DNA from 4 places in the Dysosmobacter acutus genome. Region 4 is predicted to be linked to each of the others. Evidence: a T-box and tRNA genes for the amino acid it is inferred to sense, from the RefSeq annotation. Region 4 holds a T-box; the other regions hold tRNA genes.
What was found. A T-box is a leader RNA that pairs with one kind of tRNA and senses whether it is charged. The one in region 4 lies ahead of leuS (leucine--tRNA ligase), so its partner is inferred to be a tRNA-Leu.
Positions count from the first base shown of each region.

Region 1: it encodes a tRNA-Leu, which carries the amino acid that the T-box ahead of leuS (leucine--tRNA ligase) is inferred to sense. The anticodon was not compared.
Region 2: it encodes a tRNA-Leu, which carries the amino acid that the T-box ahead of leuS (leucine--tRNA ligase) is inferred to sense. The anticodon was not compared.
Region 3: it encodes a tRNA-Leu, which carries the amino acid that the T-box ahead of leuS (leucine--tRNA ligase) is inferred to sense. The anticodon was not compared.

Region 1 is NZ_JAHLQN010000001.1:1,038,730-1,044,230, forward strand. It holds gene KQI82_RS04995 (PaaI family thioesterase) at 1-123, shown strand, start outside; gene KQI82_RS05000 (DegV family protein) at 206-1,072, opposite strand; gene KQI82_RS05005 (M48 family metallopeptidase) at 1,193-1,900, opposite strand; gene KQI82_RS05010 (methylated-DNA--[protein]-cysteine S-methyltransferase) at 2,037-2,576, opposite strand; gene KQI82_RS05015 (hypothetical protein) at 2,829-3,302, opposite strand; gene KQI82_RS05020 (helix-turn-helix transcriptional regulator) at 3,563-3,763, opposite strand; gene KQI82_RS05025 (DUF3796 domain-containing protein) at 3,753-4,112, opposite strand; tRNA gene KQI82_RS05030 (tRNA-Leu) at 4,312-4,398, opposite strand; gene KQI82_RS05035 (FG-GAP repeat domain-containing protein) at 4,614-5,501, shown strand, end outside.
Region 2 is NZ_JAHLQN010000001.1:929,492-934,992, forward strand. It holds gene KQI82_RS04435 (nucleotidyltransferase family protein) at 1-637, shown strand, start outside; gene KQI82_RS04440 (bifunctional diguanylate cyclase/phosphodiesterase) at 762-3,032, shown strand; partial or broken gene KQI82_RS15935 (cupin domain-containing protein) at 3,138-3,281, opposite strand; gene KQI82_RS04450 (hypothetical protein) at 3,391-3,729, opposite strand; tRNA gene KQI82_RS04455 (tRNA-Leu) at 3,696-3,780, opposite strand; gene KQI82_RS04460 (pyridoxamine kinase) at 3,892-4,740, shown strand; gene KQI82_RS04465 (helix-turn-helix domain-containing protein) at 4,804-5,501, opposite strand, start outside.
Region 3 is NZ_JAHLQN010000001.1:2,507,105-2,512,605, reverse strand. It holds gene KQI82_RS12095 (cation diffusion facilitator family transporter) at 1-1,053, shown strand, start outside; gene KQI82_RS12090 (arsenate reductase family protein) at 1,124-1,459, opposite strand; gene KQI82_RS12085 (NAD-dependent protein deacylase) at 1,504-2,214, shown strand; tRNA gene KQI82_RS12080 (tRNA-Leu) at 2,407-2,491, shown strand; tRNA gene KQI82_RS12075 (tRNA-Leu) at 2,531-2,618, shown strand; tRNA gene KQI82_RS12070 (tRNA-Leu) at 2,685-2,772, shown strand; gene KQI82_RS12065 (response regulator transcription factor) at 3,037-3,714, shown strand; gene KQI82_RS12060 (sensor histidine kinase) at 3,717-4,697, shown strand; gene KQI82_RS12055 (ABC transporter ATP-binding protein) at 4,801-5,501, shown strand, end outside.
Region 4 is NZ_JAHLQN010000001.1:2,285,967-2,291,467, forward strand. It holds gene leuS (leucine--tRNA ligase) at 1-1,801, opposite strand, end outside; T-box leader at 1,862-2,094, opposite strand; gene rsfS (ribosome silencing factor) at 2,150-2,509, opposite strand; gene KQI82_RS10950 (LCP family glycopolymer transferase) at 2,525-4,063, opposite strand; gene nadD (nicotinate (nicotinamide) nucleotide adenylyltransferase) at 4,056-5,261, opposite strand; gene KQI82_RS10960 (YhbY family RNA-binding protein) at 5,351-5,501, opposite strand, start outside.

The DNA of each region.
Region 1 (5,501 bases), 1.2 Mb from region 4:
CGGGCGGAGGCGACCATTATCCACCGGGGCAGGACCACCTGTGTGGTTCGCTCGGAGGTGCGCAGCAGCGAAGGAAAGCTGCTGGTGACGGGGGACTTCACCTTCTTCTGCCTCAACCCGTGAGGATACGCTCAGACCAACCACCGCCGGCAGGCCCTTAAAAAACCTCCCCGGAACAACCCTTTGTTCCGGGGAGGTTTTTTATTTACCGTCCGCTATTCCAGTAGACCAGAGCGGTCATGCCCGCGCCCACGTGGGAGCCGATAACGGGCCCGATGGGGGCGATGAGAGTGGTCTGGATCCCGGCGTCCCGGGCCATCTGCGCCAACTTTTCCGCCGACTCCGGCGCATCACAGTGGCCGATGTAAGCGCAGGAGAAGTCAGTGCAGGTGTCCTTCATCCGGGAAATCATGGACTGATAGGCCTTGACGGTGCCCCGCACCTTCCCGGCCACCTGAAGGTGGCCCTCCCGATCCAGGGTAAGGATGGGCTTGATCTGGAGCATGGTGCCCGCCACGGCCGCTGTTCTGGAAAGACGGCCGCCGCGGTGCAGGTGATTCAGGTCCTCCACGGTGAACCAGTGGGCGACCTGGAGCTTGCGCTCCTCCGCCCAGTCGCACAGCTGCTGGAAGGAATCTCCCAGGCGCTGGCGCTGGAGCGCCTGACGGACGAAAAAGCCCTGGCCTATGCTGGCGGCAAGTGTGTCGATGCAGACGATTTTCCGCTGGGGAAATTTTTCCCGCAGCACCGCCATGACCATATGGGCCGACTGGATGGTGCCCGAAAGGCCGGAAGAGAAGCAGAGGTAGACCACATCCTTTCCTGCCTTCAGCGCCGGGATAAACGCCCGCAGATAGGTGAGGATATTGATCTGTGCCGTCTGGGGCATGGCGCCGCCCCGCAGCTGATCGTAAAAATCCTTGGCGGATACCTCGCGGAAGTCGCAGTAGTGGTGGAAGGTGCGGCCCTCCATGGTGACCGGCATGGGGATTACCTTCAGTTCCGGCGCGGCGGCGGTCTGGGGGTCCAGATCGGCAGTGGCGTCGGTGATAATTTGGTAGGTGTTGTCCATAGATGGATTCTCCTTATCTGTACCGCGGCAGTCGGCGGTCTTATGGTACATAATAACTCTATTATAGAGTATAGGGAATTTCTGAAAATTTCAACCATGATCTGAAAAAAAGCAAAAAAATCAAACCACTTCCGGCGGAAGGGGCTGGGCGTCAAATTGATTCAGAAGCCGGCGGACTTCCTGCCATGAGGGATAAAATCGGTCCATGGCCTGGCGGAACCGGGGGCCGTGCCCGCCGATCAGCAGGTGGGTCAGCTCATGGACCACCACATAGTCCAGACACGCAGCGGGCCTGCGGACAAGCTGTAAATTGACGCGGATGGCGCCGGTTTTGGGTGTGCAGCTGCCCCAGCGGGTGCGCATGTCCCGTATTATCCACTGCCGCGCCTGAAGTCCGGTGGCTTCCTCGCCCCGGGCGATGGCATCGGGAAGGGCGGACTGAAGCTCCCGGCGGTACCACTGATCCAGCAGGGCCAGCCGCTGGGAAGCCGTGCTGCCCGGGGGGACAGTCATCCGGATTTCCCGGCGCTGACAAAGGGATACACCGGGAGAGGGGCCCTCATCCACACGCAGAGGAAGCATCTCGCCCCAGAGAAAAAACCGCTCTCCGGAGCAGCCGGCGCAGGGCGGCCGCGGCGGCCGCGCGGACCGCTGCTTTTCAATCCAGTCCCGGCGGGCGCGGACAAAGGCGGCCACCGCTTGGTCGCTGACGGAGCAGGGAGCGGTGACATACAGCGCCCCGCCGGCAGAGGGGAGGCGCAGGTACATATTTCGAATGGGCTTGCGGTGAATCAGCACCGACTCACCGTCCACCGTGATCTGCTGCACGCAATGTCCTCCTGCTTTACAGATTGCCTCCCGTGCCCCGGAGCCGGGAGTATGTGTCCAGTATACCACGGTTTCGCCAAAATGGAAGGTCCGCCTCAATAGCGGACCTTCGAATCACAAGCAGCACACTCAAACATCAAAGCGCGCGCCCGGCGCGGGGACAAAACAGCCCGGACAGGTCGGCGCCCTCTATCTCCAGCAGCTTCTTTTTAACCGGGATGCCTCCGGCGTAGCCTGTCAAGCTGCCATCCGCGCCCACCACCCGGTGGCAGGGGACGATAATCGAGATCGGATTGTGCCCAACAGCGCCGCCCACCGCCTGAGCGGACATGGTTTCCCGGTGCAGCCTTGCTGCCGCCCGGCGGGCGATCTCCCCATAGGTGACCACCTGGCCGTAGGGAATCTCCCGGAGAAGCTCCCAGATCAGCTGGCGGAACGGACTGCCGGCGGGGCGCAGCGGGAGCTCATGACAGCTGGGCCGCTGGCCGGCAAAGTATCTGTCCAGCCACTCCTTTGCGGCATTCAGAACCGGCAGGTCATCGGCCGGAACCAGCTCTTCGGTCAGGGAGCCCCCATAATACTTCTGCCCCTCCAGCCAAAGACCTGCCAAGTGGCTACCGTCGCACGCAAGGGTGAGCGTCCCCACAGGGGATGGGTATGTAGTGGAATGGTACATGGCAACCTCCCTGATCTGCCGCGCCTGCTGCGGTGGGCTGCGTCACGGGAGCTTTCCCGGTGCGCGGGCGCGTTCGTATTAAAGCTTCTTTGCGTATTATAGCAAGTTTTCCCGAAGTTGTCCCGCTGATTTCGACGGTTTTTGAAAAAAGGCGGCAAAAAACGGCAGCGGATCAGGTGTCCCGTCCGTTGCCGCTTTTCATTTTTGTCTGCCGGGAGGTCCGCCCGAAAATCAAGGGCAGCCGCGGAGGAATCAGATGTCGGATACCCGGGTGCGCCAGGCAACTTCCAGATCCAAATCCTTTTTCAGCTTTTCGTTTTCCGCCACCAGTTCGTCATAGTGGCGGCTCTGGACGTAGTATTTGACAAAGCCGAAGGTAGCCTCCTGGAACTCCTCATTCGAGTATTCGGGAAGCAGGGAGCCGTTGATCCGTCTGAGCCCCTGGACGGAGATGGTCACGAGGCGGCGGTGCTTTTCCGAAAGCTGGATGATCTTCAGCGTCTCGGGGATCTCAAGCTTCAAATCATAGATTGCGTTCACCATTTCCAAAAGCCGGCGCTGCTCGGGCTTTGCCGAGACGACCACGCCGTACTTTGTAAACAGGTCCTTCAAATAATCAGCGGAAACCGTCTCCCGGGTGATGGTTCCTTTGCCGATTCCGGAAAACATGGTGTCGGACAGAGAAAAGCCGACATATACCTCGTTGCCTGTCTGAGGATAGCCCATGATCATTACCTCCCGATATTTTCAAAATTACTAAGGCGGGGCTTTGCTATGCATTTATTATAGCATGACTTGCGCAAATTTCAACAGTCGTTTGCGTAAATTTACACGAAACATTTTTGCGCGTCTCATATCGCTGTGGAAATAACGACTGCCGCATTGGTACTTTATGCGGCGGGGAGGTCCGCAAATCACCCTGCGGGCGTTTTTTCCGGATCAATGGGATGCCCAGGCATAAACGGCGCCCCATGGAAGGCGTCCCGCTACTCTTCTACAGTAAATACTTCCTCAATGGATGCGTGAAACACTTTTGCGATATTCCATGCCAGGACCAATGAGGGATTGTACCTGCCTTTTTCAAGGTTTCCAATGGTTTCTCTGCGCACGCCCACCCGTTTGGCTAAATCCTCCTGGCTCATGTCATATCTTGCCCGATACTCTTTTATACGATTTTTAATCATCATTTGCCCCCTTTTGTTCTTTCCACTCCAATGCAAGCAGAGCAGCGGTAAACGCAAGGATTGCAGCCGCATAGCTCAGCCCAAAAGCGGTTGGGACGGCTTTGACGGCACCGAAAAGAAATGAACAGGCAAACATAAACGGGACAAGAGAAATCATTTCCGCCATGAATGCAAATGTGGCGGCTTTTTGAACATTGAGCCGAAAAAACTCATCAGGGATGACCCAGAAATAGCGAAGATAATAGGCAAACCCCAAAAATCCATAGAGCCCTTCATTTTCCGTTGTCCACCCCAAAACGGCTATCAATGCCAAAAGAGATAAAAAGCCCAGATAATTCAGTCCATGTCTCATAAAACAGCCCTCCAAATAATGTGATATATTTCACTCTTTATGATAAATATTTACCACAATTATTTTCGGAAGTCAAGCGTTTTGTGTCTTAGGCGCGCCCGCCCTGCGGAGTGAAATTTCAACCGTCCGGGAACCGGCAGGCTTTTACCATCGCGGAGCAATAAGAAAACGCCCCGCAGCTATATAAGCTGCGGGGCGTTGGTGCCGGTGGCCGGACTCGAACCGGCACGCTGTCGCCAGCGGTGGATTTTGAGTCCACTACGTCTACCAATTCCATCACACCGGCAGATGAACGGTGTTATTATACCTGAAAGAAACCACAAATTCAAGAGGAACTTTTGAAAAGATGAGCCTGTGCCGCAAGGGGAATCTCCACAAAAATGAACAAATGAAAAACTCCTTTGAAAAACAGCAAAAAAGCTACACAAACAAGAAGCAATGTGCTATCATATACAAGTTAAAATATGTCCTGAAAAGGAAAGGGGATTGCCAGTGGGCCGTATGATGAAAAAATGCTGGATGGCTGCCATTTTGCTGGCAGTCACCTTCTGTTTGTCGGGGTGTTTGTTCAACGCCTCGGTGGAGGAGCTTTACAGCCTGCCCCAGCTTCCTCCGGAGTACACGGCGCTGAGAGAGCGCATTGACGCCATCATGGCCGGGGGCGGGGAGTACGCCGCGCCCCAGTCGGGCAGCAACATCCAGCCCGTACAGATGGTGGATCTGGACGGGGACGGGGAAGAGGAGGCGCTGGCCTTCATGCGCAGGAGCGCGGACGAGCGGCCGTTAAAGATCTACATCTTCCGGTCCGTGGGCGACTCCTATGAGGAGGCGGCGGTGATTGAAGGCAGCGGCAGCGCCATTTACAGCATCTCCTATACCGATATGAACCAGGACGGCATGCAGGAGCTGATCGTGGGGTGGCGCGTCAGCACGGAGCTTCAGGCGCTGACGGTTTATTCCTTGAAGGATTTCCAGCCTGTGGAGCTGCTGCGCAACACCTATTCCCGCTACGCGGTGCGGGATCTCAATCAGGATGGGATGCAGGAGCTGGTGATGATCCGCTCCGACGACCAGGGAAACACGGTGGCGGACTACTATGTCTGGAACGATCAGACGCTGGTTCAGCGCCCGTCCGCCAACATCTCCGTCTCCATCGCCGAGCTCTCCTCGGGCCGCGTCCGCTCCGGCATGCTGGAAGGCGGCGTCCCGGCCCTGTTTGTCACCGGGGTGGAGGACTCCCTGTTCCAGGTCACGGATATCCTGGCGGTGAAAAACGACGAACTGGTGAACATCACCATGAACAATGCTACCGGCGTGTCCACTGAGATTTTCCGCTACCAGCCCCTGTTTCCCACGGACATCGACGGAGACGGGCTGACGGAGGTCCCG
Region 2 (5,501 bases), 1.4 Mb from region 4:
TTATCACATTCCGGAGGAACGGACCAAGCCCTTTGGCACGGTGCACGCGGTGCTGTGCGCCGCCGGGGCGGTCAGCGAGCCTTTTTGCGTCATCAACGCCGACGACTACTATGGCGTAGACGCATACCGCACCATCTATGAGGAGCTGTGCCGTCTGCCGGAGCGGGGACAGGCCACCATGGTGGGGTATCTTCTCAAAAATACCGCCAGTCTCAACGGGACCGTCTCCCGGGGTGTGTGCACCGCCTCCGGAGGAAAGTTAGCGCATATCCGCGAAGCGCTGAAGATCCAGCTTTACGCCGACGGGACGCTGAAGGACCTGGACCAGGGGGAGAATCTTGCGCCGGATACGGTGGTCTCCATGAACTTCTGGGGATTCATGCCCTCGATTTTTGAGGAAATGCGCCAGTACTTTGAGGACTTCCTCCGCACCGAGGCAGGGGACAACCTGAAGGCCGAGTGCCTGCTGCCGGTGATGGTGGGGCAGCTTCTGGGGCAGGGGCGGCTGGAGGTCTCCGTGCTCCGTTCCGCCGACCGCTGGTTCGGCATGACCTATCACGAGGACCGCTCCGCAGTGGCGGAGGAGCTGAAAAAGCTGCACAGCGCCGGAACCTATCCCGCCTCGCTGCGGGCATAAAAGAGAAGGCTGAAGCAAATTTGACCCAAAGTTATAGTAAAGGATATTGGCTTTTTGCGGGAGGGAGAGCAGAATGCCCTTATCACAAAAGAGAATTGAAAACAAGAGGCAGGAGTCGGACGGGATGGGGAAAACGACGAAAGGCGTAAAAGAGGCCATTCAGATACCGGGAGGGAAACCGTTTCACTACAAAGGGGTGCTGACCGCTTTATTTGTGTTGATTGTAATCGTCTCTTCGGTTATGATCTGGAACGCGGCAAGGCTGAAGCAGGCTATCGACCTGAGAACCAGGATCTATGCAGAGGATGTGTCGCTGCAATTGTCGCGGGACATCGATTACCGGCTTCAGAAAAATGTCATGGATCTGCAGCTTCTGGGCGACGGTGTACTGCAACTCACAAAAATAGGGGCGGCCGGCGACATTCAAGAAGTTTTGAGCAGGAGAGGAGAACTGCTCCACTTCAACGACCTGTTTTTTCTGCAGCTTGACGGGACACTGCTCACCGCCGGTTCCCGGGAGGTGGATGGGGATATTTTGGAGGCGATGCAGACGGTCCTGAATGGAGGGGACGGCGTCACCTTTTTAAATCAGGGCGGCATCCTCTATACCACGCCGGTGTTTGAGGGCGGGGAAGTCAGGGGAGTCATTGCCGGAGAGCGGAACAAGGAGAATATGCAGAAGCTGATCCGGCTGGAGAGCTTTTCCGGAAAGGGACTGACCTGCATTGTGGATTCCAACGGAGATGTGGTGATCTCGCCCACCAATCTGGACCCGTTTTTGCACCTTGAGGATGTCTTCATGGATGAGGGGGAGGACAGCCGGCAAACCGTCCAGGACATCCGCCGGATGCAGGAGGACATGAAGGCGAAAAAAAGCGGTTCATTTGCGTTTACCGCAGTGGACAAAAGCGAATTGACCCTTGCCTATAATCCGCTGGACAGTTATGACTGGGTGCTGCTGACCCTGATTCCCTCCGACCTGATTTCCCAACAGACGGACCTCTATATCTCTCAGAGCTTTTTCATCATCAACGGTATGATTTTCCTGTTTGCGCTGATCCTGTTTGTGCTCTTCAGGACCTATCGGGAGCACTTCGGTCAGATGAAGCGGCTTGCGTTTGTGGACCGCCTCACCGGGGCGATGAACAACACGGCTTTCCAAATCCGCTGCAGGGAGCTGCTGGAGGGGGCGCCGCCCGGTTCCTATACGGTGGTGCTCCTGAACATCAAGAACTTTAAGCTGATCAATGAGGAGTTTGACACGGCTGCCGGAGACACCGCGCTGCGCCGTGTGATGGAGGTGCTGTGCCGGCGCATCCGCCCGGAGGAGATAGCGGCCCGGGCTGACAGCGACAACTTTTTCCTCTGCCTGAAGGAAAGCGATCCGGAGACAACCCGGAGAAGGCTGGGGGAAATGGTGGATGAGATCAATGACACAAGGGAGCTGGCCCATCCTCTGACCATTCAGCAGGGGGCCTACCTCATAGAGGACCCCACGCTGGATATCACAATCGTGCAGGACCGGGCAAAGACCGCCTGCCGCGACGAACGCTCGACGCTGCGGGAAGGGCAGTGCGTGTTCTATGATATGGCGGTGACGCAGCAGCTGAAAAAGGAGTGGGAGCTCAACGAACTCTTTGAAAGTTCCCTGAAGAAGGGGGACTTCCAGCTTTACCTCCAGCCAAAGGTAAGCCTTGGAAGCAGACAGGTTGCCGGCGCAGAGGCGCTGGTGCGCTGGATCCACCCGGAAAAGGGGATGATTTATCCCTCCGATTTCATTCCGCTGTTTGAGAAGAACGGGAAAATATGCCAGCTGGACCTGTACATTTTTGAAGAGGCCTGCAAGACGATTCGAAAATGGATCGACAATGGAGAGCCGGTACTGACCATTTCCGTCAATCTTTCCCGCCGGCACTTCCAGGGAGAGGACTGCCTAAATGCGTTTTATGCCATCGCGCGGCAATACCGGATACCAAGGGACCTGCTGGAGATGGAGCTGACGGAATCCATTTTCTTTGACGACAGTACCATCGAAATCGTAAAAGGACAGATTCACCGCATGCATGAGATGGGATTCCGCTGTTCGTTGGATGATTTTGGATCGGGTTATTCCTCCCTTGGGATGATGATGGAATTTGATGTGGATGTGATCAAGATGGACCGCCGGTTCTTCCTGGACATCGACGCGCCGAAGGCCAGAAAGCTGATTGTCTCCATTGTGAGGCTTGCAAAGGAGATCGGCGCACAGACCGTGGCGGAGGGGATTGAGGCGGAGGACCAGGTGAGTTTTCTTGCCGGCATCGGATGCGACATGATTCAGGGCTATGTGTTCTCCAAGCCCCGCCCAGTATCGGAGTTTGAACAGTGGGCCAGGGAATTTTCCGCCGCCCAATGAAAACCGGATAAAAATGGAAAAGAGCCGTCACGTTCACGTGACGGCTCTTTATTGATTGAAGACCCGCTCCGCCGCCCAAGGGGGGCGGAGGCTGTAAAACCGGCATCAGTAAATGACGTCGGACAGGATGGAGATCGCCATTGCGTCGGTGTCGCCGGGGTTGCAGAAGCGGTGGAGTGTGCCCGGTGTATGGTAGATGCTGTCATTTTCGTGAAGGATGATGGGCTCCTCCCCGGAACAGTGGATTTCAAAGGTGCCCTGCTGATCATGTCAATGCTTTTCGCTTGTACAAGACAGTTCGATTTTGAGAAATTTTGAGAAGACCAAGTGAAATGGAAAAAAGGCGGGGAGAAAGGACTCATTGGGTTTCGGAGCCATGGCTGGTCAGAGCCGGAAGGGTGAGCCACCTTCCCTGCAGCAGGCGGATCAGAAATAAAACGACCCGTATGCAGAGCTCCGCGCACATCGCCAGCCACACCCCCACAAGCCCCACCGGCGCTGAGGCGTTTCCGCCCAGGCCCCCCACCATTGCGGCGTCTATGTGGCCGCTGCCAAACCAGATAAATGCTCCGCCCCCATTTCCAACTGAAAATGAGGGCGGAGCATCCTGGCACGCTGTAAAATGGAAAAACCCACCGCAAGTGCCATGGCGCTTGCGGTGGGTGGTGCGGGCATGGGGACTCGAACCCCAACGCATTGCTGCACGAGAACCTAAATCTCGCATGTCTACCAATTCCATCATGCCCGCGTGCCGGCACGGCGGGAAGCCGGGCTATCTTTGGCTATTTTAACACAGTTTCCTTGCTTGAACAACAGAAAAAAACAACGTATAATAAAAACAATTTGATTGTATTTGGAGATGAACAAAATGCCAACTCCCCGCGTTGCCGCCATCCACGATATGTCAGGATTTGGCCGCTGCTCCCTCACCGTGGCGATCCCGGTGCTCTCCGCCATGGGCGTTCAGTGCTGTCCGCTGCCCACGGCCTTTCTGTCCACCCACACCGGCGGGTTCACCGGCTACACCTTTTTGGATATGACCGATGAGATGCCCAAGGTGGCGGCCCACTGGAGAGAGTTAGGGCTGCGCTTCGACGCCATCTACAGCGGTTTCATGGGCAGTGAGCGGCAGATGGAGATCACGGCGGAGTTCATCCGAACCTTTCGCCGGGACGAGTCCACTGTGGTCGTGGTGGACCCGGTGATGGGGGACCACGGGCAGAGCTATGCCACCTACACGCCGGCCATGTGCGACGCCATGGCGCGGATGGCCACGCTGGCGGACGTCATCACCCCCAATCTGACGGAGGCGGCCTTTTTGCTGGGAGTTCCCTATGAAGCGCTGCGCACCGATGCGCACGGATACTGCCGATGCGTGGAGAAACTGAGCCTGAACGGGAGACGGTCCGTGGTGCTCACCGGCGTCTCTTTGGAACCCGCAAAGATCGGCGCCGCCTGCTTTGACGCGCGCGGCGGAAAGACGGAGATCATTCAGACCACCTTTGAGACCAGGGAGTTTCACGGGACGGGAGACGTGTTTGCCAGCGTTCTGACAGGTGCGCTGGTGAGAGGCCGCGGCTTGATGGAAGCCGTGTCCGACGCGGTGGAATTTGTGCGCGACTGCGCGGCTTACTCGGCGCCCCAGAACCTGCCGGTGCGGGAGGGAGTGGATTTTGAGCCGCTGCTGTGGAAGCTGCACAGGGGATGAACCGGAACTTGTGAAAAGGGCCGCCGGAGCAGTGCTCCGGCGGCATTTTTTGCTGTGCAGCGCTCAATACCGCCAGTCGGCGGGATCGTGGTTGCTGATGTCCGAAGTATTGGGCCAGGTCAGCTCCCCATCCTGAAGGATGTAGGGGATGTCGCTGTACACCAGCTCCCGGCCGTACTCATCCGTCACCACGGCGGCAAAGCAGAGCTGATCGGAGTCCTTTGTCATAGTGATATAGGTTCCTCCCGTCAGACGGAAAAAGGAGAAATCCTCCAGGTCGCCGTGAAAGCTGTCCGGCTGATCGCAGGGCTCCAGCCATGCGATCAGGCTGCGGTTTTTAAATAGGCCCACCCGCACCGAGCCAATCTCCGACTGGCCGATGTCGCCGTTGACGGCGTACACGGAAAAGGCCGGCCGGGTGCTGACATAGGTTTCCGGCAGGGGGATCCGGCCGCTCTCATCCACCTTCTGATACAGCAGATGGTCATAGGTCATCAGATCCACGGCGGGGAGGGTGCTGGTATACAGGTCGCCAAAGCGCTCCAGGAGCTGAGTCTGGCGGGTGCCGTCGGCAGAGGTGAACACGGCGGAGATGTTGATGCTGTCCGTAAGGCGGCAGGCCAGCGTGGCGGTGAAGCCGCCGTTTGCTGCCCTCTCCCCGGGAATGTAGGAGACGCTGTCCGTGCCGTTGTCGATGGAGAACTCCACGGACATTCCCTCCGTATAGGTTTTGGGCACGGCGTGGACGGAGAAAGTGATGC
Region 3 (5,501 bases), 220 kb from region 4:
CTGCTGTTTGCCGGGAAGCTGTTTGCCGGGACCATCTCCGGGTCCATCGCCATCACCGCCGATGCCTTCAACAACCTCTCCGACGCCGGCTCCTCCCTGATCACGCTGCTTGGGTTTCAGTTAGCGGGCCAGAAACCGGATAAGAATCACCCATTCGGCCACGGACGGGTGGAATACCTCTCCGGCCTTGTGGTGTCGGTGCTGATTCTGCTGATGGGCCTGGAGTTAGGAAAATCCTCCATCGAAAAAATCCTCCACCCCGGTGAGGTGGAGTTCTCCGTTCTGGCCGTTGGGATTTTGGCGGCCTCCATTGTGGTAAAGGTGTACATGTGCCTCTATAACCGCAGCGTGGGAAAGAAGATCAGCTCTCCGGCCATGCGGGCCACGGCCATGGACAGCCTGTCCGACAGCATCTCCACCGCGGTGGTGCTGGCCGCCTCCCTGGTGGGCCACTTTACCGGACTGCAGATCGACGGCTGGTGCGGCGTGCTGGTGGCCCTGTTCATCCTGTGGACGGGCTACGGCGCGGCCAGGGACACCATCAGCCCGCTTCTGGGCCAGCCGCCCACGCCGGAATTTGTGCACGAAATTGAGTCTCTGGTCATGGCGCACCAGGGCGTCCGGGGCATCCACGACCTGGTGGTCCACGACTACGGACCGGGCCGCCTGATGATCTCCCTCCATGCCGAGGTACCCTCCCACGAGGACATCATGACGCTTCACGATGAGATCGACAACATTGAGCGGGAGCTGCGCGAAAAGCTCAGCTGTGAGGCGGTCATTCACATGGACCCGGTGGTCACGGACGACGATGTCACCGAGCAGACCCGCAGGAAGGTGACGGAGCTGGTGCACGTGGTGGATCCGTCCATTTCCATTCACGACTTCCGCATGGTCAGCGGCCCCACACACACCAATGTGATTTTTGACGCCGTGGTGCCATTTCAGTTTCGGATGTCCGATGAGGAGGCAGCCCAGGCCATCAGCCGGGCCGTGCGCACCATGGAGGGAAACTACTATGCCGTGGTGACGGTGGAAAAGTCCTACATTTGATAAAAAGCAGCCTGCCACAAGACAGGCTGCTTTCCTTTTTTGCACACTGTGTGATATGATGGGGAGGACCTCACTCCCATTTGCTCCAGACCTCGGGGCAGTAGCCCACGGTGGCCTCTTTCCCGTTGCGGACGATGGGCGTGTTGAACAGCTCCGGGTGCTCCAACAGCTTTTCCTCCGCCGCTTCCGGCGTGATATAGGCCATGTAGAGGTCCGCATAGGCCCGGCACCTGGTGTTCACCAGCGCCGCATAGCCCACCTTCTGCCTGACGGACTGATACTCCCTTGGGGAGAGACCCTTGGCAGGAAGGTCCACATACTGGTATTTGATGCGCCGCTCTTTGAACCAGCGCTCCGCCTTTTTTGTGTCAAAGGATTTACTGGAACCGAAAATTTGAATATTCATCCGCAAGTCTCCTGTCTGCATAGATTAAAAGGGGGTCAAATCAAATGGACGAAAGGATCAGAAAGCTGAAAGAACTGGTGGAGGGCTCTGACAATATTGTGTTCTTTGGCGGCGCCGGAGTGAGCACGGAGAGCGGCATTCCCGACTTTCGCAGTGTGGACGGGCTGTACCATCAGCAGTACAGGTACCCGCCGGAAACCATCCTCAGCCACACATTCTACAAGCAAAATCCAGAGGAGTTTTTCCGCTTTTACCGCAGCAAGCTCCTGTGCCCGGGGGCAAAGCCCAATGCGGCCCACCGCAAGTTGGCGGAGCTGGAGGCAAGGGAAAAGCTGAAGGCGGTGATCACGCAGAACATCGACGGCCTGCATCAGGCCGCGGGAAGCAAAACCGTGCTGGAGCTCCACGGCAGCACGCTGCGCAACTACTGTGAGCGGTGCGGAAAATTCTACCCCATGGAGGCGATCCTCCACGGCGAAGAAATCCCCCGCTGCACCTGCGGCGGACGGATCAAGCCCGACGTGGTGCTCTATGAGGAGGGGTTGGACAGCACCACGCTGACCGATGCGGTCCGATGCCTGACGGATGCGGAATTGCTGATCATCGGGGGAACCTCCCTGAGCGTCTATCCCGCGGCGGGGCTGGTCCACTATTTCCGGGGCCGAAACGTAGTGGTCATCAACAAGACCGCGGTAGGCGGTGAAGCGGACCTGTTCATCGACCGGCCCATCGCCGAAACCCTGGCTCAAATATAGGGAACGGCACCACTTTACCACAGAGAGGCTCTTTCGGCAACACGGTATTGTCTTTTTCCTGATGGATGCGCGGCCCTCCGGTCCTGCCGGGCCGGAGGGAAAATCTTTCAAAAAGAACCGCAAATTATGGTTGACAAAGCGGCGGCTACTCGCTATAATAATCAAGCAGTCGTTTTTTGGAAGCGTTGATCTGCGAGTGTGCTGGAACTGGTAGACAGGCACGTTTGAGGGGCGTGTGTCGAACGACGTACGGGTTCAAGTCCCGTCACTCGCACCATCTGCTCTTTCCGGCGACAGGGCGACAGGAAGTTTATACGCGCGAGTGGTGGAATTGGCAGACTCGCTAGATTCAGGTTCTAGTGTGCATTACGCACGTGCGGGTTCAAGTCCCGCCTCGCGCACCAACTCCCATCGGAGAGAAATTCTTCGGTGGGAACCATTTTGACCTTTTATAAACTGCATATCGATACGCGCGAGTGGTGGAATTGGCAGACTCGCTAGATTCAGGTTCTAGTGTCCATTACGGACGTGCGGGTTCAAGTCCCGCCTCGCGCACCATATCGGAGCAAGCGAAATGACGCTTGCTCCGATTTTTTAAGTGCAATCCGCTTTGCGGGACTCTCCGCTGCATCATCGGCCCTGCGGGTGGGGTCGACGAAAACGGGCCGGAAGAAAACCCACAGAACAGCTGATCTTTCGCAACAGGCAGGAGCAGATCTGCTCCTGCCTGTTTTTTTTTCAGCCGGCACAGGGGAAAATTGCAATTCCAGGCAAAACAATGTACAATGGCGGTACTGCGCGGAAGGGACAGGAGGGACTCACTTGGAAGGATATCGGATTTTAATTGTGGAGGACGACGGCGTCATTGCCCGGGTGATGGAGGAGCATCTGAAAAGCTGGGGATACACGGTCCGCTGTGTTACGGATTTTGAGCACGTGCTGGAGGAGTTTGCCGCCTTTGATCCCCAGTTGGTGCTGATGGACATCTCCCTGCCCTTTTTCAACGGCTATCACTGGTGCGCGGAGCTGCGCAGGGTGTCCAAGGTGCCGGTGGTGTTTATCTCCTCCGCCTCCGACGACATGAACCTCATTATGGCGGTCAATATGGGAGGGGACGACTTTCTGCCCAAGCCCTTTGAGCTGCCGGTATTGACGGCAAAGGTGCAGGCGCTGCTGCGCCGTACCTACGACTTCGGCGCTCCGGCCCATGTGCTCAGCTGCGGAGGGGCGGTGCTGAATGTGTCGGACTCCTCGCTCAGCGCCGGGGGCAGACGGGTGGAGCTGACCCGCAACGAGCTACGGATATTGCAGCTGCTGATAGAGAACCGGGGCAGGATCGTCAGCCGGGAAACCCTGATGGTACGGCTGTGGGAGTCGGATGCCTTTGTGGATGAAAACACGCTGACGGTCAATATGACCCGGCTGCGGAAAAAATTGGGGAGCGCCGGCCTTTCGGACCTGATTCAGACCAAAAAGGGCGCCGGCTATCTGGTGGAGTGAGTATGCTGATTTCTTATATCAAGCGTCAGTACAAGCTGATTTTGATGCTGGCCCTGTTCGCCGTCGTGTTCGCGTCGGTCTTTGCCCTCTACGATCTGCAGGCGGAGGCGGTCTTTTACGCGGCCTCCCTGTGCCTGCTAATCGGGCTTGTGCTCTTCTTTGTGGGGTACCGGCGGTATCTGCGCACCCATCGGGAGCTCAAGCGGCTGCTGGCGAACGTGGAGGAGCTCTCCTTCTGCCTCCCACCGCCCCAGGGCGCGCTGGAGGCGGACTACCAGGCGCTGGTGCGCTCCCTCTGCCAGGACAGGGCCCGGATTGTAGCGGAGGGAGAGGACAGAAGCAAAGACATGCTGGACTATTTTACCCTCTGGGTCCACCAGATTAAGACGCCGGTGGCAGCCATGAGCCTGCTGCTCCAGACGGAGGAGGCCAGCCGGGAGGCGATGGGCGCGGAGCTTTTGAAGATCGAGCAGTACGTGGAGATGGTGCTGACCTATCTCCGGTTGGGCGGCGACTCCACGGACTATGTGCTGCGCCGGTGCAGTCTGGACGAGCTGGTCCGCGCCTGCGCGCGCCGGTATGCAAAGCTGTTTGTGCTCAAAAAGATATCCCTGCGTTTCGACGAGACGGGACGCAGCGTGCTCACGGATGAGAAGTGGCTCTCCTTTGTGGTGGGGCAGCTGCTCTCAAACGCCATCAAGTATACGCCGGAAGGCGGCGAGGTCCGGGTCTATGGAGACGGGCAGACGCTGGTGGTCTCGGACACGGGCATTGGAATCCGGGAGGAGGACCTGCCCCGTGTGTTTGAAAAGGGGTTTACAGGGCAAAATGGGCGGGCGGAGAAAAAATCCACCGGCATCGGGCTCTACCTCTGCCGGAGGATATTGGACAAGTTGGGCGGTTCCGTTTCCATCGTGTCCCGGCCGGGGAAGGGGACCATTGTCCGGGTGCTGCTGCCGGAGGGGAAGCAGGTTTTGGAGTAACCTTGCAAAAGTGTAAGATTGGGGGCCGGAGTGTAAGCCAAAGCGATGGCAGCACAGTCCGGCCCCATGCTATGATGGTCAGGAACAAAAGGAGGAGAACGATATGTCACTTTTGGAAGTCAGCCATCTGCGAAAAGTCTACACCACCCGCTTTGGCGGCAATCAGGTGGAGGCGCTGCGCAACGTAAATTTCTCCGTGGAAGACGGGGAGTACGTGGCCATCATGGGCGAGTCCGGCTCCGGCAAGACCACGCTGCTGAACATTCTGGCGGCCTTGGACCGGCCCACCTCCGGAGAGGTGTTTTTAAACGGCAAGGCGCTCTCGGACATCCGGGAGCGGGATATGGCAACCTTCCGCCGCAGCAACTTGGGCTTTGTGTTCCAGGACTTCAACCTGTTGGACACCTTTTCCATCCAGGACAACATCTTTCTGCCCTTGGTCCTGGCGGGCAAGGACTATGACCTGATGCAAAAAAAACTGGCCCCCATTGCCGAAAAGCTGGAGATCACGGAGATTCTCACCAAGTTCCCCTACGAGGTGTCCGGCGGCCAGAAGCAGCGCTCGGCCGTGGCCCGGGCTCTGATCACCGACCCCCAGATCATCTTGGCCGACGAGCCCACCGGCGCCCTGGACTCCAGGGCTTCGGACCACCTGCTGGACCTTTTGGGCCAGGTCAACGAGAGCGCTCAGACCATCCTCATGGTGACCCATTCCATCAAGGCGGCCAGCCACGCTAAAAGGGTGCTCTTTTTGCGAGACGGCGAGGTGTACCACCAGCTCTACCGGGGCGGCGAAAGCCAGGA
Region 4 (5,501 bases):
CACCGAACTGATCCACAATGTCATTGGGATTCACCACATTGCCCCTGGACTTGGACATCTTTTCGCCGCCCTCGCCTAAGATCATACCGTGGCTGGTACGCTTGGCATAGGGCTCGCATGTGGGCGCCACGCCGATGTCGTAGAGGAACTTGTGCCAGAAGCGGCTGTAGAGCAGATGCAGCGTGGTGTGCTCCATGCCGCCGTTGTACCAGTCCACGGGGGACCAGTAGTCCAGCGCCTCCTTGGAGGCCAGGGCCTTATCGTTGTGGGGGTCCATATAGCGCAGGAAATACCAGCTGGACCCGGCCCACTGGGGCATGGTGTCCGTCTCCCGCTTGGCCGGAGCGCCGCAGCAGGGGCAGGTGGTATTGACCCAATCGGTCATCTTGGCCAGGGGGCTTTCGCCAGTGTCGGTGACCTCATAGGAGTCCACCTCCGGCAGCAGCAGCGGCAGCTCCGACTCCGGCAGGGGCACCCAGCCGCACTTGGGGCAGTTGACCAGGGGAATGGGCTCGCCCCAGTAGCGCTGACGGGAGAAGACCCAGTCGCGGAGCTTGTAGTTGGTCTTGGGATGACCGATGCCCTGCTTGGTGACCCATTCCTTCATGGCGGGGATGGCCTGCTTCACCGTCAGACCGTTCAAAAAGCCGGAGTTGACCATGATGCCGGTATCGTCCTTCAGCGCAAAGGCCTCCTTGGTGATGTCGCCGCCTTTCACCACCTCCACGATGGGAATGCCGAACTTGGTGGCAAACTCCCAGTCGCGCTGGTCGTGACCGGGCACGCCCATCACGGCGCCGGTGCCGTAGCTCATCAGCACGTAATCGGAGACGTAGATGGGGATTTCGGTGTTGTTCACCGGATTGACAGCGGCCACGCCTTGAAGGCGCACGCCGGTCTTTTCCTTGTTCAGCTCACTGCGCTCAAAGTCTGACTTGCGGGCGGCCTCCTCCCGGTAAGCCTCCACTTCCCTCCAGTTTTTCAGCTGATCCTTCCACTTTTCAAGGAAAGGATGCTCCGGGGAGAGCACCATGTAGGTGACGCCGAAAAGGGTGTCGCAGCGGGTGGTGTAGACCGTCATGGTGTCGCCCGAGGTGGTGGTGAAGTCCACCTCGGTGCCCTCGCTGCGGCCAATCCAGTTCTTCTGCTGGGTCTTGACCCGCTCGATGAAGTCCAGGCCGTCCAAATCGTCGATCAGGCGGTCGGCATACTTGGTGATGGCAAGCATCCATTGGCTCTTCTCCTTGCGGATGACCTCGCCTCCGCAGCGCTCGCACACACCCTCCACCACCTCTTCGTTGGCCAGGACGATTTTGCAGGAGGTGCACCAGTTCACGGGCATGGAGGCCTTGTAGGCCAGGCCCTTCTGATAGAGCTGGAGAAAAATCCACTGGGTCCACTTGTAGTAGTCCGGATCGGTGGTGTTGACCTCCCGATCCCAGTCAAAGGAATAGCCCAGCATCTGGAGCTGCTTGCGGAAGTTCGCCACATTGTCATGGGTCACTTTGGCGGGATGGATGTGGTTTTTGACCGCGTAGTTCTCCGTGGGCAGGCCAAAGGCGTCGTAGCCGATGGGAAAGAGGACGTTATAACCGTCCATCCGCTTTTTCCGGGCCACCACGTCCATGGCGGTATAGGGCCGGGCATGTCCCACGTGGAGACCCTGTCCGGAGGGATAGGGGAATTCCACCAGGCCGTAGAACTTGGGCCGGGAAGCATCGCCGTTGACCGCGGCGAAGGTCTTTTCCTTCAGCCACTTCTCCTGCCACTTTTTTTCAATCGCTGTGAAATCGTATTTCATTGCGCTTCTCCCTCATATTCATGAAAGTTTTCTCTTAAATAAAACGCCCCTGACCATTTGGTCAGGGGCGTTGATACGCGATACCACCCTGATTCAGCCGCCGGTTGCCCGGACGGCCCTCAGTGATCCAAAGGATCTCAGCCGGTAACGGGGCCAAACCGTTCCATCTTAGGCCAGAGGCATCGGACGGAAAACTCCGGGATCAGTTATACACGGAACTCCCCACCGGCTCGCAGCGGCCGCCGGCTCTCTGAAGGCGTCGTATCCGTCTTTCTTCCCTTCAACGTCTTTAACAGGAATATTCTACGGAGGTTTGCAGCTTTTGTCAAGAGCACTCTTTGAATTCGCTTACTCTTTTGTCAGCACGCCGGTCAAATCCACCTCTTTGCCGTCGCTCCAGAGCCGCTCCAGGGAGTAGAATTCCCTGGCCTCCTCGGAGAACACGTGGATTGCCACGCTGCCGTAGTCCAGCAGCACCCAGGTTCCGTCCCGGTAGCCCTCCCTGTGCAAAGGCTCCTCCCCCTGGGTTGTCAGCTTTTCCTCCACGGCGCCGCACAAGGCGGAGATTTGGGTGTTGGAGGTGCCGGTGGCAATGACAAAATAATCCACCAGTGTGGTCAGGTCTGTGATCTCAAGGACTTTGATGTCTCCGCCCTTTTTGCTGTCCAATGCGGCGGCGGCAGCCAATGCAATTTCTTTTGGGGTCATTCCATTTCTTCCTTTCTATGCGGCCATGGAATCCGCCGGAGTTCCCGCGGACTGGGCCGGCTGTGTGGGTTCGCCGGGTACCGGCCAATTGTCGATCCCGCCGGTGGAGGGAGGCAGCATGACCTCCCCGCCTGTATCAGGAGGTGTGGTTTCCCCGCCGGTGGAGGGAGGCGTCGTCTCGCCGCCCGTCTCCGGAGGCGTGGTTTCCCCGCCGGTGGAAGGAGGCGTCGTCTCGCCGCCCGTCTCTGGGGGCGTGGTTCCCCCGCCCGTTTCCGGCGGCATTGTCTCTCCCCCTGTCTCTGGCGGCACCGTTTCCCCGCCCGTCTCCGGAGGCGTGGTTTCACCACCGGTCTCGGGTGAGGTCGTCTCGCCGCCTGTCTCCGGAGGCGTGGTCCCTTCTCCGGAGGAGGTGACAGGCGGGACCGCCGCCTTGGCGTCCTCCACCCGTCCGGTGGTGGAGCCGATGCTGCCGTCGGAGTTGACGAACATGATGTCCAGCTCAGACATCCTGGAGGGCTCCACATAGGGACTGAGGGAGTTGTTGACCAGTTCCAGCAGCTCGTCGGCCACCGGCACCACATAGGAGAGGGTCTGCTTATAGCTGCGGCTCCAGGCATATACTCCCTTATAGGGCATGGTGACAAAGTTCACGTTGTCCATGGAGAGACCGCCCACAATGGCGGACTTACCGAACCAGAAGAGGTTCTGCCAGGTCAGGTCCGTCTCCACACACTCGGTAAAGATTTTTGCAAACTTCTCAATTTTTGTCAGGTTCTTCACCTGAAGCAGCTGGGAAATCACGGCCTTGAGAAAATTCTGCTGAGTCTCAATGCGGCCGATGTCGCCGTTATTATACCCGTTTTTCCCGTCCCGGAACCGGACCACGCCCATGGCCTGTTCGCCAGTGAGCTTCTGATATCCCTTTTTGATGTGAATGGACAAGTCCTGATAGGGGTCCTCATAATCCATATCCCGGGGCACCTCGAAATAGACCCCGTCCATGGCGTCCACTAACTTGCCCACGGCTTCCCACTCCACGATCACCCGGTAATCGGGCACAAAGCCCACCAGCTGGGAAATCTCCTTGTAGAGCGCGTCGATGCCCTTTTCCCCGCCGCCGTAGAAGTTGTAGACGGAGTTGATCTTTTTCACGTCCCAGGAGACGTTCACCATGGTGTCGCGGGGGATGTTCATCACTGTCATCTTCTGATTGGTCACATCATAGGACGCCAGCATCATGGTGTCACAGTTGCCGCCGCCCCCGGTATCCCGTCCTAACACCAGAATAGTATAGTAGTCCTTGGACTTGCGCTCTCCGGTGGCCTTGGGCTGCACGCCCTCCTCGGAACTCACCGGGTCCTCCTGCTCCTTTTCCTGCTTGCCCGCTCCAGGGACCTCCGGCCTTACAAAGAGAAGCATATAGGCAATCAGCAGCACCAGCGCCACGGCCAACACCGCCGCGCCCGCCACCATCCACTTTTGCTTCTTGGTCAGTTTTTTCTTTGGCCCCCTGGGGCTTTTCTGACCCACCCGCTTACCTTGGTATTTATCCACGCCCGTTCTTTCCTTTCAGCTCGCTGAGCGCTTCCAGCGTATTTTTATGGATGGGGTTGCCACGCTGGTTCATCTCGTCCGCCGTCATCTGCAATCCCATCTCCAGTCCCTCGTCCAGACTGCGGTAGCATGCCTCACGAAGCTCCTCCACTCCGGGGAAATCCCGGTTGGGTTCAATGTAATCCGCCAGATACAACACCTTTTCCAGCACGCTCATCTCCGCTTTTCCGGTGGTGTGCCAGCGGATGGCCTCCACCACCTCCTCCGGCTCGCCGAACACGTACTTGGCAATGGCCGCCCCGGTCTTGGCATGCATCAGCTTCAGCGCGTTGCGCTCCAGTTCGTCCAGCTCCACGCCATAACGGCTGCAAAGCTCCAGCTGCTCCTGGATATCCAGTTTCTTGGTGCAGTCGTGGAGCAGAGCGGCCTCCCGGGCCATCTTCACATCCGCCCCGTAACGCTCCGCCAGCCGGACCGCCTCCTGCTCCGTGCCTAAGACGTGGGGTATGCGCTTGTGCTTGAGGTAGCTCAGCGCCACCGGCCGCAGCTGCTCCGGCGTCAGATGCTTCAAGTCCGCGCCGGTGCCGTAAAGGCCCTCTCTCAGAATGTAGCCGTATACCGCGGGAGGCAGATACTGCTGTCCGCCGCCCCGGCCCAACTCCTCCCGGAGCTCGGTGGAGGAGACATCCACCACATGGGGCAGCGTTAATGTGAAAATCCTTGCGTCCGGATAGGTGCGGTGCAGGTAGTCCTGCTGCACAAGGAAGAGCTCTTTGGTATCGGCCTGGGTGCGGCCAAACGCGGCGATCCCGGCAAGGCTCAGTATCCTGGCCGGATCCCTCCAGGCCTGGAAGGTCAAAAACATATCCGTGCCCATCAAAAGCCAGAACTCAGCGCCCGGGTACTGCGCATGGAGCTGCTCCAGGGTGTCACTTGTGTAGCTTTTTCCCTCCCGGCGCAGTTCAATATCCAGTACCTGGGCATTGCTGCCCAGGCCCATCTGATCGGCGGCCAGCCGCGTCAGCTCCAGCCGCTGATCCGCCGTGGGGCTGCCGGGAGGCAGCACCTTGTGCGGCGGCTCCCTGGCCGGGATCAGCAGAAGACGGTCTATTTTCAAAAGCTCAAAAACCGCCTTTGCCGCGGTGATATGGCCCAGATGGGGCGGATTGAATGTCCCGCCATAGACACCGATACGCATACATCGCTCCCCTTTTCCTCTATTTTCTTTAGGACGCTGCTTCGTGTCAAATGGTTTCCGCTGGATTGTAAACTAATTTTGAACAATTGTCAAAGGGACTTCGGCGCCGCCTTGACCAGCTGGATTTTCCGTCTGCTCTTGTCCCGGTTCTGCCGATAGAGCACAAATTTGCTGCCAATGACCTGCACCTGTTCGCTGTGCGTCAGCCGGGCCAGCTCCTCACATGCCTCTCGGGCCGTG